One region of the Vibrio sabulosilitoris genome, then DNA from elsewhere that is predicted to be linked to it. Evidence: predicted binding sites of a transcription regulator. Region 1 holds the regulator's gene; each other region holds the start of a gene.
What was found. Region 1 encodes PurR, which represses purine synthesis genes. Its sites were predicted from a motif close to TNANGNAAACGTTTNCNTNA; they were not measured.
Positions count from the first base shown of each region.

Region 2: a site for PurR is predicted at 3,296-3,315, ahead of metK (methionine adenosyltransferase). Genes of this name have one in related genera too.
Region 3: a site for PurR is predicted at 3,088-3,107, ahead of glyA (serine hydroxymethyltransferase). Genes of this name have one in related genera too.
Region 4: a site for PurR is predicted at 3,702-3,721, ahead of ACZ5R2_RS06050 (NCS2 family permease). Genes of this name have one in related genera too.

Region 1 is NZ_AP029600.1:1,469,837-1,477,851, reverse strand. Features, by position in the region: gene glgC (glucose-1-phosphate adenylyltransferase) at 1-469, shown strand, start outside; gene glgA (glycogen synthase GlgA) at 471-1,925, shown strand; gene ACZ5R2_RS22075 (alpha/beta fold hydrolase) at 2,079-2,879, shown strand; gene ACZ5R2_RS22070 (putative signal transducing protein) at 2,899-3,213, opposite strand; gene ACZ5R2_RS22065 (TVP38/TMEM64 family protein) at 3,222-3,923, opposite strand; gene ACZ5R2_RS22060 (TfoX/Sxy family DNA transformation protein) at 4,206-4,796, opposite strand; cyclic di-GMP riboswitch class I at 4,908-5,019, opposite strand; gene purR (HTH-type transcriptional repressor PurR) at 5,159-6,172, opposite strand; gene torD (molecular chaperone TorD) at 6,358-7,011, opposite strand; gene ACZ5R2_RS22045 (alpha-L-glutamate ligase-like protein) at 7,190-8,015, opposite strand, start outside.
Region 2 is NZ_AP029599.1:38,655-46,669, forward strand. Features, by position in the region: gene ACZ5R2_RS00185 (DUF2061 domain-containing protein) at 1-2, shown strand, start outside; gene ACZ5R2_RS00190 (glycosyl hydrolase 2 galactose-binding domain-containing protein) at 125-904, opposite strand; gene tkt (transketolase) at 1,150-3,144, opposite strand; gene metK (methionine adenosyltransferase) at 3,470-4,624, shown strand; gene ACZ5R2_RS00205 (DUF2189 domain-containing protein) at 5,151-5,945, shown strand; gene ACZ5R2_RS00210 (SprT family zinc-dependent metalloprotease) at 6,009-6,509, shown strand; gene rsmE (16S rRNA (uracil(1498)-N(3))-methyltransferase) at 6,603-7,334, shown strand; gene gshB (glutathione synthase) at 7,347-8,015, shown strand, end outside.
Region 3 is NZ_AP029599.1:3,065,778-3,073,792, reverse strand. Features, by position in the region: gene ACZ5R2_RS14430 (methyl-accepting chemotaxis protein) at 1-1,593, shown strand, start outside; gene ACZ5R2_RS14425 (ArsR/SmtB family transcription factor) at 1,646-1,963, opposite strand; gene ACZ5R2_RS14420 (YitT family protein) at 2,129-2,728, opposite strand; gene glyA (serine hydroxymethyltransferase) at 3,164-4,414, shown strand; gene ACZ5R2_RS14410 (hypothetical protein) at 4,465-4,797, opposite strand; gene ACZ5R2_RS14405 (LysR family transcriptional regulator) at 4,892-5,767, opposite strand; gene ACZ5R2_RS14400 (MFS transporter) at 5,878-7,071, shown strand; gene lipA (lipoyl synthase) at 7,147-8,015, opposite strand, start outside.
Region 4 is NZ_AP029599.1:1,281,165-1,289,179, reverse strand. Features, by position in the region: gene crl (sigma factor-binding protein Crl) at 36-422, opposite strand; gene frsA (esterase FrsA) at 509-1,795, opposite strand; gene gpt (xanthine phosphoribosyltransferase) at 1,901-2,365, opposite strand; gene ACZ5R2_RS06050 (NCS2 family permease) at 2,393-3,682, opposite strand; gene ACZ5R2_RS06045 (aminoacyl-histidine dipeptidase) at 4,837-6,309, shown strand; gene ACZ5R2_RS06040 (DUF2884 family protein) at 6,463-7,203, opposite strand; gene dinB (DNA polymerase IV) at 7,235-8,015, opposite strand, start outside.

The DNA of each region.
Region 1 (8,015 bases):
GCCACAAACCTACTGGCGTGATGTGGGTACGATTGGCTCTTACTGGTCAGCGCACATGGACTTGCTAGAGGAAGATGCTCCGTTTTCGCTTTATAACCGCAACTGGCAGTTACATACCTACTACCCTCCATTCCCACCGGCGACCTTTGTTGATGCCGATCACCGTAAGGTGAAGATCACAGATAGTTTGGTCTCAGGGGGAAGTTATATCCAAGGATCAACGATTTACAAGTCGGTTCTCGGCTATCGCACCAACATTGCTTCTGGTACAACCGTGTCTGAATCTGTTATTTTAGGTGATGTGAAAATTGGCGCAGGATGTAAAATCCGTCGCACCATCATCGATAAAGACGTTGAAATCGCACCAGGCACCGTCATCGGCGAAGATCTCGAGTTGGACGCTAAACGCTTCCACGTTTCTTCTGAAGGCATTGTCGTGATTGCGAAAGGAAGTAAAGTAGGATACTAAAGTGGAAAAACTAAATCTCTGGTTTCCCGTTTCAGAGGCACAAGGACTAGTGAAAAGTGGCGGCTTGGCGGATGTAGCCAAGGCGCTGCCAAAAGCATTGCAAGAGCTGGGGCACGAGGTGGCGATCGTGCTGCCTGCGTATCGCAGCATCTCCCATGTTTCAGACACCCAGGTGATCTTAGAAACTGAACTGAACCATTGGCCGCACACCAGCTATTGCGTGCGCAAAACCCAACTTGACGGCGTCGATGTATATTTGATCGACTGTCCTCAGTATTTCGACCGGCCAGAGCTCTATGCAGAGAATAACCATGCTTATCATGACAATGGTGAGCGTTTTAGCTTCTTCTGTGCAGCAAGCCTAGACGTGTTGCCGAAGCTGGATATTCGCCCTGATATCGTGCATGCGAATGATTGGCATACTGGCTTTGTTCCGTTTCTGCTCAAAACGCGTTACCGTGAAGACCCGTTTTTCCACTCAATGAAGAGTGTACTTACGGTGCATAACGCATTGTTTAAAGGGATATTCCACTACCATCAGGTACAGAATATTCCTGAGCTGAACCTATCGGGTATGGAGTTCCTTCAGTATGGTCACGATCAAGTGAGTATGCTGCGTGCGGGAATTGCCTTTGCCGATAAGATCAATGCAGTCAGCCCGAACTATGCTTCTGAGCTACTCACTCCTCTGGGTGCACACGGTATGGTGGATGATTTTGTTCATCGTGCCTCGGATCTGCATGGCATAGTTAATGGTTGTGATTACTCGGAGTGGGAGCCGTCGAAAGACGAGTTTTTGCCGACACCGTACACCAGTGACACGGCCTCTCTACAAAAGGGTAAAGCGGATGCGAAGCACACGCTTCAACAAGAGGTGGGACTGCCGGTTGGCGATAAACCCATGTTTGGTATGGTGTGTCGTCTAAGCCACCAAAAGGGTTTCTCTTACTTGCTGCCAATTATCGAGAAGTTCCTGAACAACGATGTTCAGGTGGTGATCATCGGTACCGGTGAGGCGGAGATTGCCTCTTGGCTGCGCAGCATTGCTCAGAATTATCCAAACAAGTTTGCATTTCTTGAGGCGTACAGTAATCGATTTGCACACCTGATTGAAGCTGGCTCTGATTTCTTCTTGATGCCATCTGAGTTTGAGGCGTGTGGTCTGAATCAGATTTATAGTATGGCCTATGGTACGCTGCCGATTGTGCGTGAAGTGGGCGGTCTGAAAGATACCGTTGTCGATTATGATCTGCATCCAGAGCAGGCGACAGGCTTTAGCTTTAATCAGCCAACGCCTGAAGCACTGTTAGTTACGATGCAGCGTGCGTTGTTGTTTATGCTGCAAGACTCAGAGGGCTTTGTAAAGGTTCAACAAAGAGCCATGTCTCAAGACTTTAGTTGGCAAGAGTCTGCCCATCAGTACATCAAGATGTACCAGTTGGCACTCAAGCACTAAGCTGAAAATTGGCGTTAATATAAAGGGCTGAATCTTGATTCAGCCCTTGCTGTATCTACGGTTGAGCAATTCCCAGTTACAAATATTGATAGAGCGTTTGTTAGGGTTTTATGCTAGGATTTTGTGTGAGTTCGTTATTGGTAATACAGAAACATGTCAAACAGTTTGCTTTTTCACAAGACATTCAAGCACCCAACTAGCAAGGAGTGGGTGGTTTTTGTCCATGGAGCTGGCGGCAGCTCGTCAATTTGGTTTAAGCAGATAAAATCATATCGCGAGCATTTCAACTTGCTTTTGGTCGACTTGCGCGGTCATGGTAAGTCCAATCAGTTCATTAAAGATATCATCACCAACCACTACACCTTTAAAGACGTTACCAAGGATGTTCTGAAAGTGCTCGATCACCTGAGTATTTCATCGGCGCACTTTGTCGGTATGTCACTAGGGACGATTATTGTCCGTAATGTGGCTGAACTAGAGGCACCACGTGTGCGCAGCATGGTGCTAGGAGGCGCTGTAACCCGCCTAAACGCCCGTTCACAGGTGTTGGTTAAGCTGGGTGACATGAGCAAGAACTTCCTGCCTTACATGTGGTTATACGGCTTATTTGCCTATATCGTCATGCCGCAGCGCAGTCAGCGTGAGTCACGACATATGTTTGTGCGTGAAGCCAAGAAGCTGTGCCAAAAAGAGTTCAAGCGTTGGTTTAAACTTGCCACGGACGTTAATCCACTGATGCGTTATTTTCGTGATAGAGAATTACCGATCCCGACCCTGTACTTAATGGGCGAGCGTGACTACATGTTCATCAAGCCTGTGCGAGAGATGGTGTCGCTCCATGCCCAGAGTGAGCTGCTTGAAATCGAGAATTGTGGTCATGTGTGTAACGTTGAGCGTCCGGAAGAGTTTAACGCGCACTCAATCTCATTTATTAAGCGTCACTCACCGGCGTAATCCAGCACCTCTCTCTCGACTAATGTGGTGCCGGTGCTCCGCATTGCCAACAAGCACCAAACTGTCCCTCATTGTGTTCCTGACACTCACTGCATTGCCATCCAGAGAGACTGGCTTGCTGTTGAAATAGATAGCGCTCAATCAAGCGCTCGGCGGCGATTCTATCGTCGGCATTATACAGCCAAACATGAGGAAAGGTCTCTTCGTTAAACGGTAGTTCCCCTTGCAAGCCAAACAAACCATCGCCGCGCACCTCACAGCGGATCTGGTGTTGCTGGAGCATCTGCGCGACGATATGAGCTTCGGGTGGGTGTTTAGCAAAATAAATCTTCATTGCTGTCCTTATTTTGTTGCAGCGACATTACGTCTACGCTCGACAAAGTTCATTACCCACTTCATCAGCACCGGGAACAATCCGAGTAGCGCAAATGAGATCAGCACTGAAGGTGACACAATACCACCTAACGAGTCTATTTGTGCCAGTTGAGTACCGGCGTTTAGATAGACCGCTGTGCCGGGCAGCATACCAATTTGGCTAAAGAGGTAGAAACGACCGATAGACAAAGGTGTCAGACCCATCAGCAAGTTGATTAAGAAGAAGGGAAATACTGGGATTAAGCGTAACGATAGCAAGTACAGCGCACCGTCTTTCTCGATACCTTTGTTGATGGTACCTAGTTTGTCACCAAACTTACCCTGTACCCAGTCACGCAGCAAAAAGCGGCTGCTAAGAAACGCAAGCGTTGCACCGATACTGCTAGCAAAAGACACTAAGACTAAACTGGTCCAAAAACCAAACAGTGCTGCACCGAGTAGGGTAACCACTGCAGCGCCAGGTACCGAAAAGGCAGTAATACCGACATAAGCGAAAAAGTAAATTGCCGCTGCAGTGACAAAGTTAGCGTCGATAATGCTGCGCAGTGCCGCTTGTTGCTCTTTGGCGTTCTCGAGCGTCAGATACTGACCAAATTGTGTCGCTAGTGTTACAATGATAGCCACCAAAACCACACCCAAAATCACTTTTGTATTAAAAAACTTTTTCATCACTCTAATCCCTGTTTTAGCTGCAGTATACCGTAATTGGACTGACTATACAGACAGGATAGGAGAGAAATTTCTTTCACCAAAAAAAAAGGCAACAGGCTGTCGTTCTACGAGGTTCGAGTACGGGCTAGCGAGGGCTCTAGAGCACGTAGGAACACCTCAATTGGCCCCCAAAGCTAATGAAGTCTATTCACAGTTAGAGTTTAGAGATACGCGAAAATCAAAAAAGCCAGCTGATCGCTGGCTAAAATTTAGGTAAAGAATAGCAGGTTATATCAACGATTAGCAAAGCTGGTTAGCTAAATCATCACGTTGCTGCTGAGGGATCACCGACCAGTGGGTGCCTCTGAGTGCTCCTTCTAGAGAGTAGAGCAGCTCAAGGTTAACCGGTACAGTGTGGGTTTCCTGAATCGCGCGATAAGCGTTAACAGAGCCCGCTTCCTCGAGCTCAGAAACACTACCTATCCCTGCTTTTTTGAGCATTCTTTCCGTCGCAAGGCGCAGATTAGGTAAATCTTTAAGGCGCTGCGGCTTGGCGGTTTCTTGCTTAATTTTATCTTTTTTTGCGGCATCGAGAGCCACTGTTGCCATCTCAAGCAGACGCTGGGGATTCTCTAGGCAATCCTCAGCAAGTTGAAAATACTTAGTAACAACAGGAAAGCCCTTCTTCTCATAAACATAAGGTTCGAGGCCTTTGGCGGTAATTTCGGCATCTAATTCACTGCATTTGCGAATGTGCAAACGATTGCTAACGATGAGTGCAAACATTGCATCATCGACAAAAACGCCGAATCCGCCGAACATTGATCGCGATTTTACGCTCCCTAGTTGCTCAAATAAACGCATTGAGTCTTTTAAAATTGGTCTATCCATGGTTTTGTAAATCTCGGTAGTGAAACAACAGCCACCTAAATTCAGGCCCGAGAATTTAGCAAAAACGACGCGACACTTACATGAAGCAGGTAAATGAAGGGTCTTTTCACCGTCGGCAACCCCGCTACCTTTCTTCAAAAACGAGAGTTTTCACCCAAGTAATTGAAGGGTAAGGCCGGAGGCTTTGCGTCCCACCCTTTCAGATGGTTTGCCCTGTGCGTGGCATACGCCAAAATCATAATAAAAAGCTGGGCTGATATCACACATTTACTAACCGTAACGTGATATTAGTCCCAAAAAAGACTGGTCAATTCTTTTCAATTACACACTAACCGTGTAGGCATTTGATTTTGCTTCAAAAATTAATCTAAATTATTGATATCTTTGACGGTTAGTCGCTCTACGACCTCTGGGTGCATCTCAAAAACTCGCTTTTCATGCTCCTTGTTTTTGATTCTTTCTAACAGGATCTCAAAGGCATTTTTACCCACACGTCGTTTCGGTTGGTGTACGGTGGTCAGTGGTGGAGAGAAGTACTCGGCCAGCTCGATATTGTCATAACCGATCACAGACATATCTTCAGGGATACGAATACCGTTTTCCTGCAAGCGACTCATAAGACCAAGTGCCATGGTGTCATTAAAACAGAATACCGCGGTCGGCTTTTCATCCATTGCAGCGATCTTGTCCGCGGCAAGGACGGCAGTGTCACACTCAAAGTTGCCCTCAAGGATCCAATCCTCAACCACATTGAGGTTCGCCTCATCCATCGCGCGGCGAAAGCCGCTAATACGCTCCATACACGCAGCCTTTTCAAAGTGGCCGCTAAGGCAAGCAATCTTTTGGTGGCCCTTATCAATTAGAAACTTGGTCGCAAGGTAACCGCCCTCTTCAGAGTTATCAATGATTTTGTCAGCTTGAGAGGTTTCAGGGCCCCAGTCCATGATTACTTTTGGAATGTTAGGGTGGCTATCGAGCATCTCGTTGAGCTCTTCAGTCAAGTCTGAACACATGACCAGAATGCCATCGACACGTTTTTCGGCCAGCATACGAATATAATCGCGCTGTTTCTCGTAAATACCACCGGTGTTACACAAAATTAGGGTGTAGCCCTGACGGTAACAGTAACTCTCGACACCATCAATGACCTCAGAGAAAAACAGGTTAGTGGACTGAGTGACGAGCATGCCGATGGTACGGGTTGAATTACACTTCAAACTACGCGCCACCGCACTAGGAGCGTAATTAAGCTCCTTCACCGCTTGGTTTACTTTTTCTTGGGTAGCCTCAGCAACGAATCGGGTCTTATTGATAACGTGCGATACCGTTGTGGTAGAGACACCAGCAAGACGTGCGACATCTTTAATAGTGGCCATTGGTGTGTTCCTTAATAGTACTTATGGTTACCGCACAGATCTCAAGCGTTCGAACGTATCATGGTGAGGGAAATGCGGTATTCGCTAAGGGGTAAACAAAAAAACCGCTTTTACGAAAGCGGCTAAAAATATCCGAACATTTTAGACTGCTATCGTTTGCGGTGCAAACTTAATCGCCAATTGGGCTAACTTTCCTCGCCCAATAAGTAAAGACAGTCCAGCTTGAGAAAGGCGAGCAGTAACTCACTTACTGCAGCATAGAACCCAAACTGGTCGCGTTTTTTACATAAGGCGCAAAATTGAGGTACCCAAGTGAGCAGGTATTGGCGGATAAATTGTTCTTGCTCAGCAAAAGCCTGTTCAAGGTGGCGCTCCTGCTCGAGTTCATTCGAGCGAATGATGAGGTTGCCAAGAAAATCGAGCTCGACACCGAGGTGATCTGGGGGCTCATTCAAACCTTGGGAGACTTGAATATTATGCTCAGCGAGAAGTTGCTTCATTTTCAGGGCTGGTTGGCCATTGAGCATATGTTCAGGATCCAGATATACCGAGGCATAAGGTAAGGCCCCTTCTTTATCAGACTTAAGGAACAAGTCGCAAAAATCAGCGGCGAGTTCCAATTGAGCGTCTTCCCTGTCTTGCAGGCGATTGAGCGTATCAATAAAGTTTGCCACGGGTTGCTTTAACTGTGGGTTCTCCTCCAAGCCACTCAGAAATGCGCGAATTTCTGGACTTTGGTACTGGGCAAGATCTTTGTCGTCCAGCTCTCGACTGAACAGGCTTGAGAGCCACCAGTAGATCTCTGCTCGCTTATCATTAAACGCTTTCACTTCTTCAATCACGACCAACCCCACATCTCGTTCACTATGTTGATAAGTATAACTAATTTCTAAATAGTGGCATGGAGCAATAATGAGAGTAATAGACAAGCATTTCTAGGAGACCTGACGTAATCGATTGTTAGTATGAATAAAAATGCCGCCCGATGAGAGGGCGGCATTTTTGCTGTTTACTGACTTACTTGTTGAAGACACCAAACTGCTTAGCAGCGTAGGCGACCCGCTCTTTGGGTTTAGGGTATTCCGCTGGGAGCTCAAGGTTTTCAATATGCTTCAGTCGCGGAAGCAAGCCACTGCCGTTGGCAATTTGGATCGCTAATCCTGGACGAGCATTCAACTCCAGCACCATTGGCCCTTCTTCTTTATCCAGAACCATATCAGTACCCATATAACCAAGCCCAGTCATCTCCCAGGCACTCGCGGCAAGTTCAAGCAGACGCTCCCAGTGTGGGACTTGCAGTTGACTGAGCTCTTGGCCAGTGTCTGGGTGGTGCTCAACCGGTTGGTCAAACTGTACTGCGCGGACGGCGCGCCCTGTGGCGATATCAATACCAATCCCGACGGCGCCTTGGTGCAAGTTTGCTTTGCCATCTGAAGCAGTGGTTGAGCAGCGCATCATGGCCATGACAGGGTAGCCTTTGAACACGATGATCCGAACATCAGGCACTCCCTCTACGCTGTAGCCTTCAAAGCAGTCATCAAACTTAATCAAGTTTTCGACCACGGCCACGTCGTTTTTACCACCGAGCGAGAACAGGCCAGCAAGTGTGTTGCTGATATGACGTTCAACGTCCTCTTCGTTGATGGTTGAGCCAGAGGGCTTGGTGTAGACGCCATCTTGGTGGGAAATCACCACCAAGATACCCTTACCACCACTACCTTGAGCCGGTTTGATCACAAAGCCCGGCCAATCTTTGACCATCTTGTGAATTCGTTTCACATCCGCCTGGGTAGAGATGGTGCCAATCAGTTTTGGCACAGTACATCCCGCTGCCTCAGCAATG
Region 2 (8,015 bases), on a different replicon from region 1:
AAAAAACAGGTGCGAGGTTCGGGGACGGGCTTCGCCCTACGAGGAGCGAGGAGTCTAGTGCACGCGGCTTATTCCTCGCTACTCGGAACGAAGTGTAACCCGCACCTCACCCCCCCCCCTTTTTTCAGGTAGATAAGGTGAAGCGTTTAGGAGCTTGGTCTGGGGCTAGTGCTACTGAAAACGTGTAACAATGTTCCTCAATAAACACGCACAAAGGATGCTTTTGGGGCTCTTTGGGACAAGTGACCCTAGGGGCTTCGACTTGAAATAGTGCCGTTAATCGGGAGGTGCGCATATCAACCGGGAGTTGCAGCGTGACACCGTTAAATTGTACCCCGACAGAAACTAAGCCAAATTGTAGGGCTTGGTAATCTAGATGAACCAGCACCTCACACCCGCCGCCGTGATGCCAAACCTGCTCAACCTCAACCTGATTAAGGCGCACATTGGTCATGCAGTGCAGATAAGGCTCGCTATGAATACCTATCGGCTGTATTGACCCGCCGACGTGGTGGCTATTTTGCTGCTCTTCTTCGAGTAGCCAGTCCTCGTCGTGAGCCAGAAATAGGATCTCAAAACGATTTCGCCCCGGTTGCAGATAGCTGCGAATATCCTTGCGATACTCTTGCTCATCGCCATGGCAGTCATAGACCGCGACCCCATTCACTCGCACCTCGGCGTAGTGTGAGACTTTATCCAGTACTAAGTCGATAGCTGGAGAAGACAGTTCACTATCGAGTTCAATGTCATGCATCAGGTGCCACTCTTGCTGGCTTATCACCTCTTCAGTGAGGGTGCTGGGCAACACCTGACTTAGCTTGGCAGGAAAACAGATGTCGTCCTGAGGTATGGTTAGATCGGTCAGTGGCGAGACCTGCCACAAACCCGCTATTGATAGCTTCATCCTTGTATTTACTCTCTTGGCTTTATTTACTTTCTTATTTAACTGCTTGGCTCTTTTTTTATGGCCGATGTTTTGCAGCGTATACCCAATATGCCTCAAGGTGCATTTTCAGCAAGATTTGCTTAGGTTGCAGCCAAGGCGCTGAGTTGGGTATATAAAAAAAGCCAGAGTCACGATTGCGACTCTGGCCTTTTCAATATTATAGGCTGTATTAGCGCGGGAGCGAGATTAAGCTAATCCGCGGCTTATGCCAATAGTTCCTTTGCAGTTGCAACCACATTCTCAGTGGTGAAACCAAACATCTTAAATAGCTCACCGGCTGGTGCAGACTCACCGAAGGTCGTCATACCGATGATACGGCCGTCAAAGCCAACGTACTTGTACCAGAAGTCCGCAATACCCGCTTCTACTGCGACGCGAGCAGTCACATCTGATGGCAGTACTTCTTCACGGTATGCCGCACCTTGCTTGTCGAATGCATCCGTAGATGGCATTGATACTACGCGAACTTGCTTACCTTCCGCAGTAAGTTGCGCTGCCGCTTCAACCGCTAGCTCAACCTCAGAGCCTGTTGCGATTAGGATAAGCTCAGGCTTATCAGCGCAGTCTTTCAGGATGTAAGCACCCTTAGCAATGTTAGCGACTTGCTCAGCGCTGCGCTCTTGCTGCGCTAGGTTTTGACGCGAGAAGATTAGCGATGTTGGGCCATCTTTGCGCTCAATTGCCAGTTTCCAAGCAACCGCTGACTCAACCTGGTCACATGGGCGCCATGTGCTCATGTTTGGCGTCATGCGTAGTGAAGCCATCTGCTCAACCGGTTGGTGAGTTGGACCATCTTCGCCTAGACCGATAGAGTCGTGCGTGTACACCTGGATGTTTTGCACTTTCATCAGCGCCGCCATACGCATCGCGTTACGTGCGTATTCCATAAACATCAGGAAGGTTGCACCGTAAGGGACAAAACCACCGTGCAGCGCGATACCGTTCATGATCGCTGTCATGCCGAACTCACGCACACCGTAGTGGATGTAGTTACCCGCAAAGTCGTCCGCTTCTAGAGACGTAGAGCCAGACCACATGGTCAGGTTTGAAGGCGCTAGGTCAGCTGAGCCGCCCATAAACTCTGGTAGCATTTGACCAAAGGCTTCAAGCGCGTTCTGTGAAGCTTTGCGCGAAGCGATGTTCGCTGGGTTTGCTTGTAGGTCAGCGATGATTTGGTTCGCTTTCTCTTCCCACTCAGCTGGTAGCTCACCATTGACACGACGCTTGAACTCCGCCGCTAGCTCTGGGTAAGCCGCTTCATACGCTGCTAGCTTCTCTTCCCAAGCAGTTTGCTTAGCAAGACCCGCTTCTTTTGCATCCCACTGCGCGTAAACATCTGATGGGATCTCAAACGGACCGTGTTCCCAACCTAGGAATTCACGTGCCGCGGCAATTTCTTCGTGGCCTAGTGGTGCACCGTGACAGTCATGTGAGCCAGACTTGTTAGGCGAACCGAAACCAATGATGGTCTTAGTACAGATAATAGTTGGACGTGGGTCAGCCTTCGCCGCTTCGATAGCCGCGTTGATCGCTTCAGGATCGTGGCCATCAACCGCTGGGATTACGTGCCAGCCGTAAGACTCAAAACGCTTAGGTGTGTCGTCAGAGAACCAGCCTTCAACTTCGCCATCGATAGAGATACCGTTGTCATCCCAGAATGCAATCAGCTTACCAAGACCCAGCGTACCCGCCAGTGAGCAGGCTTCGTGCGAGATGCCTTCCATCAGACAGCCATCACCCATGAAGACATAAGTGAAGTGGTCAACGATATCGTGGCCTTCTTTGTTGAACTGAGCCGCCAGCGCTTTTTCAGCGATCGCCATGCCCACACCATTGGTGATGCCTTGACCTAGAGGACCGGTTGTCGTTTCAACGCCTGGTGCATAGCCATACTCTGGGTGACCCGGAGTTTTTGAGTGCAGTTGACGGAAGTTTTTCAGATCGTCAATCGATAGCTCGTAGCCGCTTAGGTGCAGTAGAGAGTAGATCAGCATTGAGCCGTGACCATTTGAAAGAATAAAGCGGTCGCGGTTTGCCCACTCTGGGTTCGCTGGGTTGTGGTTTAGGTGAGAACGCCAAAGAACTTCAGCGATATCAGCCATACCCATAGGCGCGCCTGGGTGGCCAGAGTTTGCTTGTTGAACACCATCCATGCTTAGGGCACGGATTGCATTGGCTAGATGTTTACGAGACGACATTACTGCTCCTGAGTGCATGTGCAAAAGAGAAAGAGTTTACCAAGCTGCATTGCAGCGCGGGGTATTGTCGCAGAGGGCACCTGACTCTGCAAACGTTTACTTACCTAATTTGAGTCCAGCCCCAGTTAATACCCCTACTTTTTGTGGCAATTTACGCAAACGATTAACTGGAATTAATGTCAAAAATCACTTGTAATTCAGATGTTGAAAACTAGAATAGACGTCTAGATGTAGAAACACCTACAAAATGAATTTCCTTGATAGCCGCGATGCCAAATTGGGCAGTGAGGTACGGCTATAATCGATCGCTAAAAGTGGAGCTCTCATGGCTAAGCACCTATTCACTTCTGAGTCAGTTTCAGAAGGTCACCCAGATAAAATTGCAGACCAAATTTCAGATGCCGTTCTAGACGCAATTCTTGAACAAGATCCGAAAGCACGTGTTGCTTGTGAAACTTACGTAAAAACCGGCATGGTTATGGTTGGTGGTGAGATCACGACATCTGCATGGGTTGATATCGAAGAACTGACGCGTGAAACCGTGCGTGAGATTGGCTATGTTCACTCTGATATGGGCTTTGACGCAGACTCGTGTGCGGTTCTAAACACCATCGGTAAGCAGTCGCCAGATATCAACCAAGGTGTTGATAAGTCAGACCCTAAAGAGCAAGGCGCGGGCGACCAGGGCATCATGTTTGGTTACGCGACCAACGAAACTGACATCCTAATGCCAGCACCAATCACTTACTCACACCGCCTAGTGCAAAAGCAAGCGGAAGTACGTAAGAACGGCACCCTACCTTGGCTACGTCCAGACGCGAAGTCTCAGGTAACCTTCCAGTACGACCAAGGCAAAATCGTCGGTATCGATGCAGTCGTTCTATCGACTCAACACTGTGATTCAATCTCAACGCCGGATCTGCGTGAAGCAGTAATGGAAGAGATCATCAAGCCAGTACTACCTTCTGAGTGGATCAACAAAGAGACCAACTTCTTTATTAACCCAACCGGTCGTTTTGTAATCGGCGGTCCTATGGGTGACTGTGGTCTAACTGGTCGTAAGATCATTGTTGATACTTACGGTGGTGCAGCGCGTCACGGTGGTGGTGCTTTCTCTGGTAAAGATCCATCAAAAGTTGACCGCTCTGCAGCATACGCAGCACGCTACGTAGCGAAAAACATTGTTGCAGCAGGCATGGCTGACCGCTGTGAGATCCAGCTGTCTTACGCTATCGGTGTTGCAGATCCTACTTCAATCATGGTTGAGACGTTCGGCACTGAAAAAGTACCACACGAGATCATCATCGAAGCAGTACGCCAAAACTTCGACCTACGCCCATACGGCCTACAAGAGATGCTGAACCTTCTTCAGCCAATCTACAAGAAGACCGCAGCATACGGTCACTTCGGCCGCGAAGAGTTCCCATGGGAAGCAACTGACAAGGCAGCAATGCTACGCGAGTTTGCTGGCATTAAATAAAAAAGCCCAAGCAACTATAAAAAAGCCTCAGCCTATGCTGGGGCTTTTTTTCCTGGCGGAAGAGGCGAGAGGCGGGATCGCGTTGCTGCGAGAGGCGAGATGTGATCGTGGACGCACCGCGCTTCATTCAACTCTCTCGCAATTCTTATGAATGCACTATTGCTCACCATTAATTTGCCTTTCACTCTGCGGTAAACTTCTAATCAAAAACGAGCGACTAGCTCGTCGTCTTTTCCTCGCTTCTCGCCTCTCGATTCTCGCCTCTGAAACTTCACCCATGAAGTTTTTGTGAGTTAGATTTGAATTTTTCCTAATCCACATCAATAGTTATATCACTGCGTACGTAAACACCTACCACCACTAATGGTATAGCGTGTGGCGCGGTCTCTGCATCGACATGATGGTTTGTTGTCCTTTGTGCCGCTATGCACCGTATACAGGATATCGGTTGCATTGGGTGCCATGTTTGGCCCCAGCACCTAGTTAGATAACTATATCGTTAGGGTAAACGCATCAAGGAGGAAGCATGCCTCGTACATATCAATCGTCAGACTTTGACAGTAAGAACAAGCCGTCTGACCAAGAGTACGCGCGCACCATACCGTGTAATCAACTATCAACCTCTGCGCCATTTCACTGGTTGGCGCTAGGCCTTAATGACTTTATTCGCATGCCGATCATCAGCGTCTTTTACGGCCTGTGCTTTATGGCGGCGGCTATCGGCATCGTTATGCTAGTTCAAGCTCAGGGAACCCATTTGGTTATCCTACCTAGTCTTATCGTCTATATGTTGATAGGGCCTTTCTTAGCACTGGGTCTATACGACGCCAGTTGGCAGCGTGAAAAAGGCCGCCGTGCTAGCCTGATGCACTCAATGAAAGCGATTGGACGCAACTCATCATCGCAGTGGGCATTCGCGGTCCTTTTGGCTGTGGCGATGATCTTTTGGATGCGTATCGCCGCACTACTGCATGCCCTCTATCCATCAGTTCAGGGAGCGCCATTGAGTGATTTCTTGCCGTTTCTAATTATCGGCTCGGTAGTTGGCGCGATATTGGCAGCGGTGGTGTTTAGCATCTCAGCCTTCTCTATCCCGCTGATGATGGAGCGCCGCGTGGATATGATGACGGCGGTGTTTACTAGCGTAAACGCGGTACGCAACAATATTGGCGCGATGGTGGTTTGGGCAGGGATCATCGGTGGTGGGATACTACTCGGCTTTGCGACCTACGGCATCGGTATGTTATTTACCATGCCTATCCTCGGCTACAGCACCTGGCACGGCTACCACGCTACAATTAAAAAGAAACACCATGACTAGCCAGAGCTTGGCTCTTGGTCAAATATGTGTATCCTAGCCTCGAGTTCACTCGAGGCTTTTATTTTGTTAGACCAACACCTACTCCAGCAAGCCAGCACCCAACTGGCGCATTGTCTAGAACAAGCGCAGCGCTATTTTAAACGCACCTTTCCAGCGCCAAAACTCAGCTACCAACTGCGCGGTAAGGCAGCGGGCAAAGCCTACTTGCAGCTGTGGGAGATCCGTCTTAATCCGATTTTGTTTGCTGAAAACCCGCAAGCCTACATCGATGAGGTAATCCCACATGAGCTGGCGCACCTGCTCTGCTACCGCTTATTTGGTCGCATCAGACCGCACGGTAAACAGTGGCAAATGGTCATGTCACAGGTGTTTGGGCTTGTGCCTAAAACCACTCACTCGTTTGATGTTGCCTCAGTTCAAGGCAAAACCTTTGAGTATCAGTGCTGCTGCAGCCAGCATGCTCTTAGCATCCGTCGACATAATAAAGTTCAGCGTAATCAAGCACTCTACCGCTGTGGGCGCTGCCAAGAGACCCTACAGCATACTGGCAAGCAGCTTTCTTAAATCGAAAGCGCCACAAGCCCTTGTTTTTCAGGCGATGAGCAACCATGTTAGAATGATTAGAATTCGATAAGCTTTTAATTTGGACTCTGCTTTATGCGCGTACCTCGACTATTCCACCCACAGACCATTCATGCCCTTGGTGAGCTTAACCTCAGTGAAGACGCCAGTGGACACATCGGCCGCGTACTGCGCATGAAAGAGGGTCAAGAAGTGCTGCTGTTTGACAACAGTGGTGCCGAGTTCCCAGCGACCATCTCTGCGATCAGCAAGAAACTGGTTAGCGTCAACGTAACCGCGCGCAATGAGGTGGATATTGAGTCGCCACTGGATCTGCACCTTGGCCAGGTGATCTCACGCGGTGACAAAATGGAGTTCACTATTCAAAAATCGGTTGAGCTTGGGGTGAATACCATCACCCCTCTGCTATCTGAGCGCTGCGGCGTCAAGCTAGATCAAAAGCGATTTGAGAAGAAGCTAGCCCAATGGCAGAAGATCGCCATCGCAGCTTGTGAGCAGTGCGGTAGAAATCGCGTTCCTGAGATTCGCCCAATAATGCAGCTTGAGGCATGGTGTAATGAGGACTTTGATGGTCTTAAATTAAATCTACACCCACGCGCCAAGTATTCGATCAACACCCTGCCAACCCCAGTTGAGAAGGTCCGTCTATTGATTGGACCTGAGGGTGGGCTTACCGGTGAAGAGATCGATATGACCCATAATTATAATTTTGAAGAAACCCTGCTAGGGCCACGAGTACTAAGAACGGAAACCGCCGCCCTAACAGCAATTACAGCCCTACAAGTTCGCTTTGGCGATCTTGGCTAAATGGAGAGAAGAATGATCAAGCTCGGCATTGTGATGGACCCAATTTCATCCATCAATATTAAGAAAGACTCTAGCTTTGCCATGATGCTGGAAGCGCAGCGTCGTGGCTATGAGATCCACTACATGGAAATGAGCGATCTTCACCTTGATCAAGGTGTGGCGATCGCTGACACCAAGGTCGTTGAGCTGAAAGAAGATCCTAACGGTTGGTATGAGTTTAAATCCGAGCAGACCATTGAGCTGGCTGAGCTTGACGTGGTCCTGATGCGCAAAGATCCTCCGTTTGATACCGAGTACATCTATGCCACTTACATCCTTGAGCGCGCTGAGGATCAAGGCGCGCTGATCGTCAATAAGCCACAAAGCCTGCGTGACTGTAACGAAAAGCTATTCACCGCATGGTTCCCCGAGCTAACACCAACCACGATCGTGACGCGCAAAGCGGAGAAGCTCAAAGCGTTTCGAGAAGAGCACGGCGATGTGATCTTGAAACCTCTTGACGGTATGGGTGGAGCCTCGATCTTCCGTGTTAAAGAAAATGATCCCAATGTCTCGGTGATCATCGAAACTTTAACCAATCATGGTCAAAACTACGCCATGGCGCAAACCTTTGTTCCAGATATCAGCAATGGTGACAAGCGTATTTTAGTCGTTGATGGTGAACCGATGCCTTACTGCCTA
Region 3 (8,015 bases), on a different replicon from region 1:
GCGATTGTGATGAAGGACCAGATTGATAAAGACGTGACTGGCTTTCACTATGGCTTGTCATCGATCGGCCCTGAGATGAATCGGATTAGCTTATCACTGGCCTCGGACAACCCGATGGTCTCTGATGCTGCTAGCCGATTCATCGCTAATGCGAGCTCAATGGAGAGCACCTTCTTAACCTTGATGATGCAAGACGAGCTTGAGAGCGCGCAAAATGAGTATCGTGAGATGCGCAACCGCATTGCGGGTATCTCGCTGGCATTTGATGATTTTGCCCAGTGGCACCCTGAGATCAAAGAGTTTGCCAGCATGACTACCTCATACGATATGATGTTGCAAGGCTTTGAGCCAGATGGCGTGCTGCGCAAAATTCTTGAGCGCCTTGAACTGATGGAAGGCCGTGATGAGGACTTAGCTCAAGCCGCTATTTTAGCAAACCAGACCACGCAACTCTTGATTGAGATCTCGGAGACGGCAGAGCGCTTGATTGATTCTGGTCAGCAGGTTGTCAACTCGACCATTCAGCGTAATATTCTGATTTTGGTCGCCTCATCAGGTGCACTGGTGGTGATTGTGATGGTGTTGTTTTTCGCCCTACGTCGTTGGACGAATCGATCATTAGTCACTATTAGCGCACAGCTCAACAAATTAACTGAGCATGACTTGAGTGGTCAGATTGCCGTTGAAGGGCCAACCGAGATGCGTGATATTGCCGATAAACTCAATCAAGTGGTCAGCACTACCCACGCCTCAGTAGAGATGGTGACACGTAACTGTGAGACCTTGTATCAAACCGCTGAAATTAGCCATGGCGCGGCCGAGCAGACTCGGACTAGCCTGTCAACGCAAAGTAGTGCGCTGGAGAGTATGGTTACCACAGTTACAGAGCTCGAGGCCTCAATCAAAGAGATTGCCACCATGACTACGGAGTCGTTCAATAATGCCCGTGAGGCGGAAGAGTTCGCTGTTGTCGGTCTCACGGCGATGGATGACAATCGCACTCGCTTACATCAGCTTGAACAAACCCTGAGCCGCAATGAACGCTCAATGAATGAACTCGACTCCAAGGTAGGGCAGATCAGCGAGATGGTGGATATGATCAGTGGTATTGCTGATAATACCAACTTGCTGGCACTGAATGCCGCTATTGAAGCTGCCCGCGCTGGTGAGATGGGGCGGGGCTTTGCAGTAGTCGCAGACGAGGTGCGTAAGCTCGCGAGTGACACTACGGCGCAAACGGGCAATATCCGTCTGATGATGTCAGAGCTTATGGAAGCTGCGCACAGCTCTCGCGCCTCTGTGGCTGAGTCTCGCGAGGAGATGAACTTTGCTCTTGAGTCGAGTCAGCGAGTGAAGAGCTCCTTTGAGGACATTGAAGCCTCGATTAATCAAATTCGCCTGCGAGTTGAGCATGTATCAGCAGCCACGGAAGAGCAGCAGCGCGCGACGGCTGATGTTAGTCGCTCAATCGTTCATGTCAATGACCAAAGCGACAACTCTACGCTTCAACTGGCGTCGCTGGTGGAGAGCGCCGAGCAAGTCGCAGAGATTGCTGGCCATCAACAGGCCATGCTGCACAAATATGAGTTGTAATCAGCGCATCATTGGGATAGAAAAAAGCGAGCAGTCACTGCTCGTTTTTTCATTACCCGTCAGTAGCGGCCTGCTCACAGTCTTGCCCATCAACACAGCACTCATCGCGCAAAAAACCGATCACCGCATCAAGGCGTTGATACTCCGCTAAGCAATAGAGGGTCCTGCCCTCGCGTCGCTGGGTTAGAAGACCGGCAGAGCTAAGAGTAGAAATGTGGTGTGACAGAGTGGAGCCAGGGATAGCAAGTTTTTGCTGCAGCCCACCAACTGAAATGCCCTGATGACCGGCGCGCACAACCAGCTTGTAGATGCTCAAGCGTGTTGGATGACCGAGCTCTTTAAGCGCCTTTGCTACGGTTTCTAACTCCATTGTCTTGCCTAACTATTAAAATTCGATACTTGTCGAATTATAACCAATATTTCACCAACACGTCGCCGATAATTGTCACTAGATATGATGCTGTCACGTGGAGATTGCCTATCTCTTCATCACTCAAGCCTTTAGTAGACAGGCTTGAGCGAGCATATAGCGGGTTTATGAGTAGCTTACCGTATAGCGAGTTGGCTTGTGATTCATCGCTAAAACCACGTTAAGCATCACCGCACCAAGCACGGAAAGCAGGATAACAGAAGGCGCGACAAACCAACTTGAGGCAATCAAAATCGTGGCGTCAATCGCCATTTGAGTTTTACCGACTGAGATACCGAAACGGTCTTGAACATAGAGACAGAAGACATTGAATCCACCCAGGCTTGAACGGTGACGAAACAGAATAAGCATGCCCAGCCCCATCAGTAGGCCACCTGCGATGGCACAGTAGACTGGATTAATTTGGTCAATGGCAATCACAAGGTGCAAATGGTCAGCGAGAATCGAGACGAGGCCACCAGAGAGCGCGCTATTGATTGCAAAGCGACGCCCAAAACGCTGCCAGGCCATCAGGTAAAAAGGTATGTTACAACTAAAGTACAGCACACCAAAAGACAGCGGCATCAATTGGGAAAGCAACAGCGCCAATCCGGTTGTGCCTCCGGTGAGTAACTGAGCATTTTGTAGGAAGAAGACTCCTTGGGCGACCAAAAACGTCCCAGTAACCATTGCAATCCAGTCTTCTTTGTTTGTGTGCTTTTCCATTGTTGACTCAGCAAACCTGTGTTTTATGAATATTTTGAGCGCGAATGGTAGTGAAATACGCTAGAGAAACCCAGCAAACAGAACAAATTATTGAACCGAGATGTATGGCTGGCTGTACAAAGTGTAAACCTGTATTGTTGACGGCAATCTAATGCGGCCTGTAACCTGCCAACCGGTGAGAAAGTTACAAATCATCGTCGATTTTATAGGTGCAAATCCGTACTATAGAGCCAGAGCCTAACAGCAGTAACAAGTGACCAAGTTTTGGTCTGAGATTGGACCAGATAAACCGAGCCATATTTGGTGCAGTTTACCCTTTATGATCCAGATCAAGTTATGTAATATGGGCGCCAACTTGATGACGAAAACGTTTGCGTAAGGTCGTTAAGCAGTTTTTTTGCAACTTTCAGTTTAAATCTGAGTCAGGAGATACAGATGTTAAAGCGTGATATGAATATCGCAGATTACGATGCGGAGCTATTCGCAGCTATCCAGGAAGAAACTCTTCGTCAAGAAGAGCACATCGAGCTAATCGCTTCTGAGAACTACACCAGCCCACGTGTAATGGAAGCACAAGGTTCTCAGCTAACTAACAAATACGCTGAAGGTTACCCAGGCAAGCGCTACTATGGCGGTTGTGAGTACGTTGATAAAGCCGAAGCGCTAGCGATTGAGCGTGCCTGTCAGCTATTTGGTTGTGAATACGCTAACGTTCAGCCACACTCTGGCTCTCAAGCCAACAGCGCAGTGTACATGGCGCTACTAAACCCAGGTGATACTGTACTGGGTATGAGCCTAGCACACGGTGGTCACCTAACTCACGGCTCACCAGTTAACTTCTCGGGCAAACACTACAACGTTATCCCTTACGGTATCGATGAAGCAGGTCAAATCAATTACGATGAGATGGAGCAATTGGCGCTAGAGCACAAGCCAAAAATGATCATCGGTGGCTTCTCTGCTTACTCACAGATCGTTGACTGGGCGCGCATGCGTGAGATTGCCGATAAAGTTGATGCTTACCTGTTCGTCGATATGGCGCACGTTGCGGGTCTGATTGCGGCAGGTGAGTACCCAACGCCAGTGCCACACGCCCACGTTGTTACCACGACTACGCACAAAACGCTAGCCGGTCCTCGTGGTGGCCTGATCCTGTCAAATGCAGGCGAAGACATGTACAAAAAACTGAACTCGGCAGTATTCCCTGGCGGCCAGGGTGGTCCATTGATGCACGTTATCGCGGGTAAAGCGGTCGCATTTAAAGAAGCGATGGAGCCAGAGTTCAAAGCTTACCAAGCTCGCGTGGTGAAAAATGCCAAGGCAATGGTGGCGCAGTTCCAAGAGCGTGGCTACAAGATTGTGTCTAACGGCACTGAAAACCACCTATTCTTGGTTGACCTGATTGACAAAGACATCACGGGTAAAGAAGCCGATGCCGCTCTTGGCGCTGCTAACATCACAGTGAACAAGAACTCTGTTCCAAACGATCCTCGCAGCCCGTTTGTGACTTCTGGTATCCGTATCGGCTCACCAGCGATTACCCGTCGTGGTTTTACTCAAGCTGATGCGACAGAGCTTGCGAACTGGATGTGTGACGTGCTTGATGACGTTAACAATCAAGACGTGATTGAAACCACCAAAGCAAAAGTGCTTGAGATCTGTAAGCGTCTTCCTGTTTACGCTTAATTCTTCACTTGCTAAACAAGACGAAAAGGAGCTCATTGAGCTCCTTTTTTCTATTTGGGAATGCTCAAAAGCGTGCCAGATTTACAGCGAAAAGAGTAATAGATCCGGCTCTCACTAAACTGACCCAATCCCTCACCATCGCAATAATCGATATTAATATCACGCATTGTCTCTAAGGTGTCTTGATTGTTGAGGGCAAACTTGGAGCTATCAGAGCAGATGATACGTACGCGGCCGTCATCGCTAACCGAGTAGAGGTCAACCTCAGTATTGCAGAGCTCAAAGGAGGCTTCTCGATAGTTGTCTTGTTTGGTGTTGGTCGTGCACCCTTGACTCAAAAGTGCAAAGGCAAAGGCGGCAACACAGAGCTTATATCCTGTCATCTCAGTCCCTTAGATGTGATTTCCCTATCATCAGCGTAGATAGTGCTGACCTATGACACAAGGTGAATCGAGTGCTAATGGCTGAGTGTATTGCTTATGAGTGGGTTTGCTGTTTAACAAACTCGACAAAGGTGCGGTGAGCAATCGACAGGTAGCCCTGCTCACGCCAGGCGAGGGCAAGATTGAGTTCAACTTTTTCTTCAAACGGGATCGCGACGATGTCCTTTTCGCAATCGGTGACCATTTCTAGCAGCGCAGTGATGGCGAACTCATTTTTGACGATGCTTAAAATCATAGTGAGCAGATTGGTTTCAAAAGAGAACTGCATGGGCATCTGATACTGGCGCGCTTTCGCCTCGATAAAGTCGCGGTGAAAATAACCAGACTCAAACAAGACCAACTCGTGCTCAAAGAACTCAGCAAAGGAAATTGAGCTGCGTGTCGCTAGAGGGTGGTTCTTACCCACCGCAGCCACCATATTTGAGGTCAAGAGGTGGTCAGTTTGCAGGTTTTTGGCCTGAGTCGAGTGATTGATCACACCAATATCCAGTGCGCCATCGTGCAGCATTTGAGCAATCGAGCGGGTTCCGGCATTGACGACAGTGAGTTTGAGCTTAGGGTAGCGTGTTTTAAATGCCATCAGTATCTCAGGAAAGTAATAAGACCCTAGCATGCTGGGTACCCCAATCCTCACTTCGCCTTTTTCGAGCCCTTTGAGCTCATCCATCGCCAAGTTGGCATCTTGCAGTTTTTGCTCAACTTGTTTGGCATGTTGATAAAGGACCTCACCCTCTAGGGTCAAACTGACCCGCTTGCCCTGGCGAAGAAATAGGCTCAAGCCCAGTTGGTGCTCTAGTTTTTTGATCGACATGCTCAGTGGCGGCTGGGCAATATTGAGTGCCTGCGCGGCATGAGTAAAGTTGCCGTGCTCGGCAACCGCAATAAACTGACTCAGTTGTTTGGAGTGCATGTCGATACTAAAAATATATAGTTGGAATAGATTTAATATATTTAATTTCTGATGCAACGATTGCTATCTTGATCACAAATCAAGCAGTAACGGCAGCCATAGGAGTAGCCATGATTGAGTTCCAATCGCGTCGGTATTACCAGGTGACACTCAGTGTTGCGTTGGGGGCGTTTCTCATTTTTTGTAATTTGTATCTATTTCAACCTATGCTGCCCAAATTGGCGATGCAGTTTTCTGCGACGGCATTTGAGATCAACTGGGTTTTCGCCATTACCTCATTAGTCTTGTCGCTGAGCTTGATCCCTTGGGCGGTCTATTCCGAGCGCAAAGGGCGCCGCCGAGTGCTGTTGGTTGGGCTGTTTTCCTTGCCGCTAATTGGTGTAGGAATGTGGCTATCCCATTCACTGTGGCAACTGATCATGATGCGTGGGGCATTAGGGGTGTTTCTTGCGGCTTACTTGGCTGTCGGGGTTGCTTATCTGGTCGAAGAGCTGTCCGAGCAGGCATTTTTGCACGCGATCGGCATCTATGTCGCGGCGAACTCTATCGGTGGTATTGCCGGTCGATTGTTAGGCGGTGCCTTGCTTGAGTGGGGTGGCTGGGAGAGAGCGGTATTGGTGATGGCGCTTATCAGCCTGATTGGCGCTTTTGTCGTCTGGCAAGGCTTGCCAAAGCAGCGCCATTTTATCGCCCAAACTGGGCTGTTGCGGCATCATAACCGGGCGGTGCTCAATCACTTTAAAAACCCAAGCTTATGGACCGCAATGCTGATTGGTGGGGTGAACTTTGCCTTGTTTGTTAATCTGTATACCGTTATGGGCTTCCGCTTGGTCGCCGAGCCCCACAGCTTGCCCGTGGGCATTGCCAGTATGATCTTCCTTTGCTATCTGGCCGGTACATTAAGCTCGAGTCTATCAGCAAAGTGGCGCAAGGTGGGCAGCACCACAACAGGGATTGCAATGGGCTCTGCCATCATGCTTGCCGGCGTACTGATCGCCTATGTTGAGCAGTTAAGCCTGATGGTGGTGGGGCTATTGCTGATAAGCTTTGGCGCGTTTTTCACTCACACACTGGCGTACGCTTGGGTGAGCCAACAGGCCCAGACAGGCAAAGCCACAGCGGTTGCGCTGTATCTGGTTCACTATTACGTAGGGGGCAGTCTGGGTGGTTTTTGGCTGCTGTATTGCTGGCAGCATGGCGCCTGGTTTGGCGTGATCCTCGGTAGTCTGCCTCTACTGATCAGCCTGTTTGTATTGAGCTATTCACTTGAGCGTAGCCATTCGCGCTTGGTTACCTCGAATTAGAGTTGTGCATAAAACGAAAAAAGGTTGACAAGAGTCAACCTTTTTTCGTTACGGTGGTTTTAGAGACGGCGGTCGTTACTTAACCTCAATACCTTGCGCTTGCATATCGGCATGGTACGACGAGCGAACAAACGGACCACACGCGGCATGAGTAAAGCCGAGATCCAGCGCGATCTGTTTGAGTTCATCAAACTCCTCAGGTGGCACATAGCGCTCAACGGGTAAGTGGTGGCGACTTGGGGCAAGATATTGGCCGAGCGTCAGCATAGTGACGCCATGAGCGCGCAAGTCTTTGAGCACTTCGATGATCTCTTCCTTGGTTTCACCGAGGCCCATCATCAACCCTGACTTGGTCGGTACCGTAGGGTGTTGTTGCTTGAACTTCTCGAGCAGCTGCAGCGACCATTTATAGTTCGCCCCAGGGCGAGCTTTACGATACAGCCTTGGCGCTGTTTCCAGGTTATGGTTGAACACATCTGGTGGATTGTCCTTGAGTAAATCAAGCGCTACGTCCATTCGGCCGCGGAAGTCGGGCACTAAGGTTTCAATCTTAATCGTTGGGTTGAGTGCGCGGATCTCTCGGTTACAGTCAGCGAAGTGCTGAGCGCCACCATCGCGCAGGTCATCACGGTCTACCGAAGTAATGACCACATACTTGAGCTTCATATCGGCGATAGTTTTTGCCAGTTGTTGTGGCTCATCAGCTTCAGGTGCTAAAGGACGACCATGGGCCACATCACAAAATGGACAGCGTCGGGTACAGATTGCACCGAGGATCATAAAGGTCGCCGTACCGTGATTAAAGCATTCCGCGAGGTTAGGGCAGGAAGCTTCTTCACAGACAGAGTGGAGGTTGTTCTTGCGCATCGCTGCCTTGATGTCTTGGATGCGCTGGCTGTCCGATGGCAGCTTGATCTTCATCCAGTCAGGCTTGCGCAGAACCT
Region 4 (8,015 bases), on a different replicon from region 1:
ATTGGCACCTTTTTCAGTTAAATCAACACAATTAATTAAACAAATACGTGGGATTCTTCATCGAGCGTCACTTCAAGTGAGAATTTGTCTAGCGCCTCAATCAGCTTAGTGTGAAAGCTTGCCTGAGTACGACTAACCTCTGATTCGGCCTTAGTCGGCACAGCCTCTTCCTTCCATTCACCTGCGAGGGTGTAACGACCTTTGTGATATTTGGCGACGAAACTACCTTCCTCGACACTGAGTGTCAGCCACCAACCCCAGAACTCGCGCTCTTCAGGCGATTTAGCGTCATCAACACACGCAGCGAGACAATCGAATAGAAACTGTTGCTTGGTACACTCTTGCTCTCTGAGGTAAGGTCCGATGGCCTTAAACGCAGAAAGCAAACGGTAATGAGTTGGGCCTTTTGTCACTTCAGACATTGAGAACTCCTCTGCCTTTTATTGTTGTCTATGCCAGTCTGTAACATCTTGTTACTTAACTATCATTCAACAATTTCACAACAAAGTCACTTCAAAAGTTCATTTTCCAACCATTTTATCGCCATTTCGAGTGATTGTTCATAACCCTGAGAAATATTAGCGGATTTCACTGTCTTTGCCTTACCACCAAGGCTGTACATCGCCACCAACTGATTATCAGAAGCCGGGCAGATAGGATCGTTTTCCATGCTAATGGCCAAAATCGGTACCTTGGTACGGCGGGTATTGATAATACCTTGAACTTTGAGCGACCATTTCATCATAAAGAAGCTCAGCGAAGAGATATCCACCATGGTCTTACCCAAGCGTGACGCCAGCATATCCAGATAAACCTTCGGCATCGCCTTGATGCTCTCTGGCGAGGACAATACCTTGTGGATTGGTGCCCCTAAAGACACACAGGCGCGTACTTTCTCTTGCTCAAGGAACGACAAACGCACCATCGCATTACCACCAAAACGAAAGCCAAGCAGACCAACCCGGTTGTGCGCGACCCAAGGAAGATTGGGTAGGTGCTCGACCACCGCCTTATGGATCTCTGAACTATCTTCACTCAGGGTCCAGTGGCTTGAGCTACCGACTGACGGCATATCCACGGTGACCATACCAATTCCACGCGGGCGCAAATAATCACGGTAGAGGCGCCACAGGTCAGTCTGCAGCGAGTCTAGCCCTGCACTGACCACCACGACAGGAAACGGCTCTTGGGTATGCGGCACGTGCAGACGCGCCTCAATCTCACGCTTTTTAAACGGGATCTTAATTGTGCGGATATAATTGCTGGTCGCCTTCGCGCCCTCATCATACGCCGTATTTGCCAGGACTTGGGCTTGCAGCGATAGATTGTCGTTTTTCAGGTGTGGGTAACCAGCAATCGAATAACATAGGGAAGCGGCAAAGGAGCGGTCGGCACTCTGCTCTCCCTCTAATTCAGCGGCTTGCTTTTGATAACGAGCACCAAGCTTGGTCCACTCATAGGCCCAGTTACCCGAGCGATACCCCATCACGGTATCCAACCAATCATCGTTGGTGCGTGAGTGGGTTGAACTGGCGATCCTTGCCAACACTTCCTCTAAATCAACCGGGTCAACCCCCTGCCAGATCCACTGCATACGGCGCAAGCTGCGATACCAACTGGCCTGCTCAGACTCGTGGCGTTCATCGAGCCACTGCTGGTCGTTAGGCAGGTAGTTGGTCAGCCCTGATGTCTCTTTGGCTTGCTTATGCTGGGTAAACAGCTTCTCAGATAGGTTGTTGGTTGATGATTTTTGTTCTTCACCTGCGCTCGCAGGTTGCTGAGGATCTTTGGACATAATGGAGGGAATACTCATCTAAATACTAGCAACCATAGTACATTCTCCTCAAAAAAAAAGCTCCGCTGGACGCGGAGCTTTTTGTTTCAAACTATCAATGTAAGATTACTTGTGCTTACGGTTGATTGGCTCGATGTACTGGATAGTCATATCCCAAGGTTGCTCAATCCACGTGTCTTGTGGAATGTCAACAATGTACTCATCAACCAGCTCAGCACCAGCAGGCTTAGCACATACCGTAATGAGTTTCGCTTTCGGGTACATCTCGCGGATCTTGCGTGCGGTGTCGCCACTGTCGACCAAATCATCAACGATTAGGAAACCTTCACCGTCGTGCTCAGGCGCTTTTAGTACGCTCATGTCACGCTGATGGTCGTGATCGTAGCTTGAGATACACACGGTATCTACGTAACGAATGCCTAGCTCACGCGCTAGGATCGCAGCCGGAACCAGACCACCGCGGCTTACGCCGATAATGCCTTTCCACTGCTCAGCTGGCATCTGCTTCTCAGCCAGTTGACGACAGTAGTTCTGCATGTTGTCCCAAGTGATGATGAATTTATTACTCATTATTCAAACCTAATATTTACTGTGGTGTTAACCAACGATGTATTTCACAACGAAGATTGCCGACATAACCCATACACTGATTGATACATCACGACCTTTGCCACTCATGGTCTTGATCACAGCGTACGAAATAAAGCCTAGCGTAATACCTTCCGCAATGGAAAAAGTGAGTGGCATTAGCAAGCAAGTCACCACAACGGGTGCTGCTTCAGTCAGGTCACGCCAATCAACGCTCACAAGACCTGACATCATTAGAATCGCAACGTAGAACAATGCCCCTGCGGTTGCGTATGCTGGAATCATACCCGCCAAAGGCGAGAAGAACAGTGCCAGTAAGAACAACACACCAACAACCACGGCAGTTAGACCAGTACGACCACCCGCAGCGACACCAGACGCACTCTCAATGTAAGAGGTGGTGCTTGAGGTACCCAGTACCGCACCGATAGACGTCGCGGTTGAGTCAGCCAATAGCGCGCGGTTTAGGCGTGGGATCTTGCCATCTTTGTCCATTAGGTTGGCTTTTTGCGTTACGCCAACCAAGGTGCCCGCCGTATCGAACAGGTCAACGAACAAGAACGCAAACACAACCGAGATCATGCCCACTTCAAACACGGCAGAGAAATCAAGCTGCATAAAGGTTGGTGCAATGCTTGGTGGCGTTGACATAACGCCGCCCCATTGAACGTCACCCACGATAATGCCGAGTAGGGTCACCGCTAGGATGGCGATCATTACCGCACCTTTAAAGCCGCGATGTACCAGCGCAATCGTCAAAAAGAAGCCAAATGCAGCCAGCGCCGATTGAACTGACGTGATGTCACCCAATTGAACCAGAGTCGCTGGGTTATCAACTACAATACCGGCATTTTTTAGCGCAATAAACGCCAAAAACAAGCCAATACCGGCAGAGATGCCCGTGCGCAGCGACAGTGGAATCGAATTAATGATCCACTCACGAATCTTAAACACACTTAGCAGGATAAATAAGATACCCGAAACAAACACCGCTGCCAGTGCGACCTGCCAGGTATAACCCATACCCAGAACAACCGCATAGGTAAAGAAGGCATTCAGCCCCATACCCGGCGCCTGTGCAATTGGGTAGTTAGCAATAAAGCCCATGATGAAACAGCCAATTGCCGCGGCCAAACAAGTCGCCACGAAGACTGCCCCACGGTCCATGCCCGCGTCAGCTAGGATTGCTGGGTTAACAAAAATGATGTACGCCATGGTCAGGAAGGTAGTGATACCTGCAATAACCTCGGTGCGAACGTTAGTGCCATTTTCACTGAGTTTAAACAGCTTTTCGAACATTTTATTTATCCTTTATCGGAAAAGTAAACGATTGCGTAAACGATTGTGCGAATTATAAAGTCATCAAATTGCAAATTCCACTGCCAAAACAATTTAAAGTAAAGAAAACTTAATATTTATCAATAAAACAGTTACTCACAAAAGTCATGCAGGCAAATATTCACCAATGAATTCATTTATTTAAATTAGTAATTCAATAAAGACGTAATGCGCAAAAAACGTACCATTGAAAAATATCCAAACCTTTAGCACGTTAATGCAAAGGATTACATTGATAAAAACACCAACTTAAGAGCAGAAGCGAGAGACGAGAGGCGAGATGCGAGGTTGTTACCAGCGCGCTGTGACAGTCTCGACTCTCGCAGCACCGTGATCTCGCTTCTCGTCTGCCCTAAAGGGAAGGAGCAAGATATTTGAATTCACCGGTAGAAATTCAAAACTGATTGGGTAGGCACAATTAGCAGAAGGTGCGCACAGGCCCCCCTCGCCTCTCGCAGCAACGCGATCTCGCCTCTCGACTCTCCCCATAGGGGATAAAAAAAACGCCACTCGTAAAAAACGAGTGGCGGTAGAATCAATCAACCTAAACGTAGGTTGCAATAAAATTTCTAAAAAAATCGGGGGTGAACAAGATGTTCGAGTAACAAGCTTAGAATCCAAAGCTTGTTGGGTATGCAAAGTTAGCGGAATAAACGCCCATGTTGTTCCAAAACATTGCAAAAGATAAACCTTTCATCGCTATCACCTATAAATCAATCGTTTAAATTAAGTGATTTCTCGGTTCCTTGGAGGCGATAAATCGGGCTCGTCCTGTGAGCATTTTTCGCTGCCTAAGCAACGTGATCAAATATATCATTTTGAAAATTTATTACAATCAAAACTCATCAATAAAGTGTAAATTTGACTAATATGTCGCCATATCATTAATTTATGTAAGTAAATTACACAAAATCACGCCTTTTAACTTGCCCGACGCCCTGACAGTGCATGCCAAAGTTGGACAGCGCCTGCTGGAGTGATATGCTAGCCCTCAAGTAAAGCTCAGTGTATTCAACCATTAAATCAGCTCGTGGCTGTTAATGCAGCGCGTCGCTGCCAATAAAAAACCAAGGTTGCTAGCACTTCCCCTTATCCAGTCTTTTAAGGAGCACACCGTGACAGACTTCCTCACTCAGATTCAAACCCAGACCAATAACCCAATTTGGCCTTTCTTCGCGACCATCTGCTCGATCCCCCACCCGTCTAAGCACGAAGAGGCGCTAGCCCAACATATTGTTGAGTGGGCAACGGGTAAAGGCCTTGAGGTCAAACGCGACCAGACAGGCAACGTATTCATTAAAAAGCCAGCAACACCGGGCATGGAAGATCGTAAAGGCGTGGTTCTGCAAGCACACATCGATATGGTGCCGCAGAAAAATGAAGACACCCAGCACAACTTCGAGACCGACCCAATCCGCCCTTACATTGATGGTGAGTGGCTAACCGCTGATGGCACCACACTGGGTGCTGATAATGGTATCGGTATGGCATCATGCTTGGCGGTGCTAGACGCGGATGATATCGCACACGGTCCGATTGAAGTACTACTGACTATCGATGAAGAAGCAGGCATGACCGGTGCTTTCGGTCTTGAGTCAGGTTGGCTTGAGGGCGATATCCTGCTCAACACTGACTCAGAGCAAGAGGGTGAGGTGTACATGGGCTGCGCTGGTGGTATTGATGGTGCGATGACCTTTGATGTCCAGCGTGAAGCGCTTCCTGCGGGTTTTGTAACTCGTCAGCTAACACTAAAAGGCCTGAAAGGTGGCCACTCTGGCTGTGATATCCACACCGGTCGCGGCAATGCCAACAAGCTTGTCGCACGCTTTCTTGCTGCGCACGCTGGCGAGCTAGACCTGCGCCTAATTGAATTCCGTGGCGGCAGCCTGCGCAACGCGATTCCACGCGAAGCCTTCATCACTGTCGCGCTACCTGCTGAAAACCAAGCGCTATTGGCTGAGCGCTTTGACGCTTACACCGCGCTGCTATCACAAGAGCTTGGCCGCGTTGAAACCGACATCGTCAGCTTCAATGAAACGCTAGAAACCACGCAACAGGTCCTGTCTGTTGCTGACCAAGCCCGCTTCGTTGCCGCGCTTAATGCCAGTCCGAATGGCGTGGTGCGTATGAGTGATGAGATTGAGGGTGTGGTTGAGACCTCACTCAACGTTGGCGTGATCACCACTGAAGGTGACAAGATCACTGTGTTGTGCTTAATCCGCTCATTGATTGACTCAGGTCGCGAGCAGGTTGAAGGGACACTTAACTCAGTGGCAGAGCTGGCAGGCGCGACGATGACCTTCGGCGGCGCCTACCCTGGCTGGAAGCCAGACGCAGACTCACAGATCATGGCCATCTTCCGTGACATGTACCAAGACATCTACGGCAATAAGCCAAATATCATGGTCATCCACGCCGGTCTTGAGTGTGGCCTGTTTAAGAAGCCTTACCCAGAGATGGACATGGTCTCTTTCGGCCCAACCATCAAGTTCCCACACTCACCAGATGAAAAGGTCAAGATCGACACCGTCGACCTATTCTGGCAACAAATGGTCGCCCTCCTAGCCGCCATCCCAGCCAAAGCCTAACCATCACCCAAAACCAATCAAGGCAGAGCCCCGCTCTGCCTTGTCAAACATCCGATTTCCAACGAAAAAGCCTATTTTAAGCACCCACACTCTCAGAGTGCTCAAAACCCCTCGCCTCTCGCTTCTCGACTCTCGCCTCTATCCCGCAAACCGCTAAATAGTAAACACGCGATAATTCTCCAATTGCGGGATTTTAAGGTGCAAGGCTTCCTCATCCTCTTTCAGCCCCTCCAGCTCCTCACACAAAGCCCTCTGATCTTCTCGAAGCTGCTCACGATGCGCCTTCAATCGCGCCTCAAGCTTATCTTTCAACTCACCCATCTCTTCAGCCATCTGAGTCAGATTAATCCCGCCCTCGAGCTGCATTTTTTCCGACATCGCCGTGAACGCATCACTGAAGAATTCGCTGGTAAACAGGGCTTTAGCTTTATCTAACTCTTCCTGCCACTGAGCGACAAAATCATCGTATTCCACCTTGGGTAGTGAATACTCACCCTCACTGTAATAGCGCTGTTCTAGGCCCGCAAAGTACTCTCTCATCGAGCTTTTAAGGTTATCAAAGGCGTCGGGATCATCGAGCGCCTGCGCCACCTCATCCACCACCTCTAAGGCCATGGCCAAGCCATCGTCGGTCAGTTGTTTCACCTTCGGCCCATACTCAGACAGGCGCTGCTTGTAATCACTCAAGGCTTGGCGCTGCTCTGGTGTTAAAGGCAATATTTCCCCTTCGACCGCTAACTGATCGTCACCATCGACCACCAGCTTGTGTGTTTCCGACTGCACAATCTCAAGCGTATCACCCTTAATGTGCACCTCGTTATTAATATCCACTCGGCACTGCGCGGTAGCCAAGCTTGGCACCATCAGCAGCAGCGCCCATTGTTTTCCTTTCATTATCTGCTCTCCTTATTGCTCTCATTCAAGACTAAATCAAAGACAGTTGCTGTGTGTCAGCCTGAGGTTTGAGAGTCACGTTCAGGCCAATCAAACGAATACCACGCCCTTTCTGCCGCTCGAGGATCTCCTTGAGCAGCGGCTTAAAGTCCTGCAGATCAATCTGATTATGTTGATGCTCAATCGTCGTGAGCTGAAAATCGGCGAACTTGAGCTTGATGCCTTGTTTGGCGATCGCGCCGTGCTCGCTGTGGCGTGCAAGGCGCCGCTCAAGCTCGGGAAACAGGGTCTCTTCAATCAGGGTCCAGCACTGCTGATAATCAAAGATATCGGTGACTAAGGTGCGCTCAACCCCAACCGACTTACGCTCACGATGGGTCTCGACTGAGCGGCGATCAATCCCATGGCTGCGATTCCACAGCGAAGCGCCAAGACGGCCAAACTGGCGGATCACCTCCGCCTGGCTACGTGCAGTCACATCGCGACACTTATACAACCCCGCTTTGTGCAGCTTCTCCAGCGACACCTTACCCACCCCAGGGATGCGCTCCAGGGGCAAGTCATCGATAAATCCCTGCAGCTTATCAGGGGGAACAACACAGATCCCATTGGGCTTATTCACATCCGAGGCCACCTTAGCAACAAACTTGATAGGTGCCACCCCGGCACTGGCCGTCAGATTGAGCTCAGTCTCAATCGCCTTGCGGATATCTTCGGCAATCAGGGTGGCGGAGCCATGAAACAGCGTCGAATCCGTCACGTCCAAATAAGCCTCATCGAGAGAAAGCGGCTCAATTAAGTCCGTATAACGT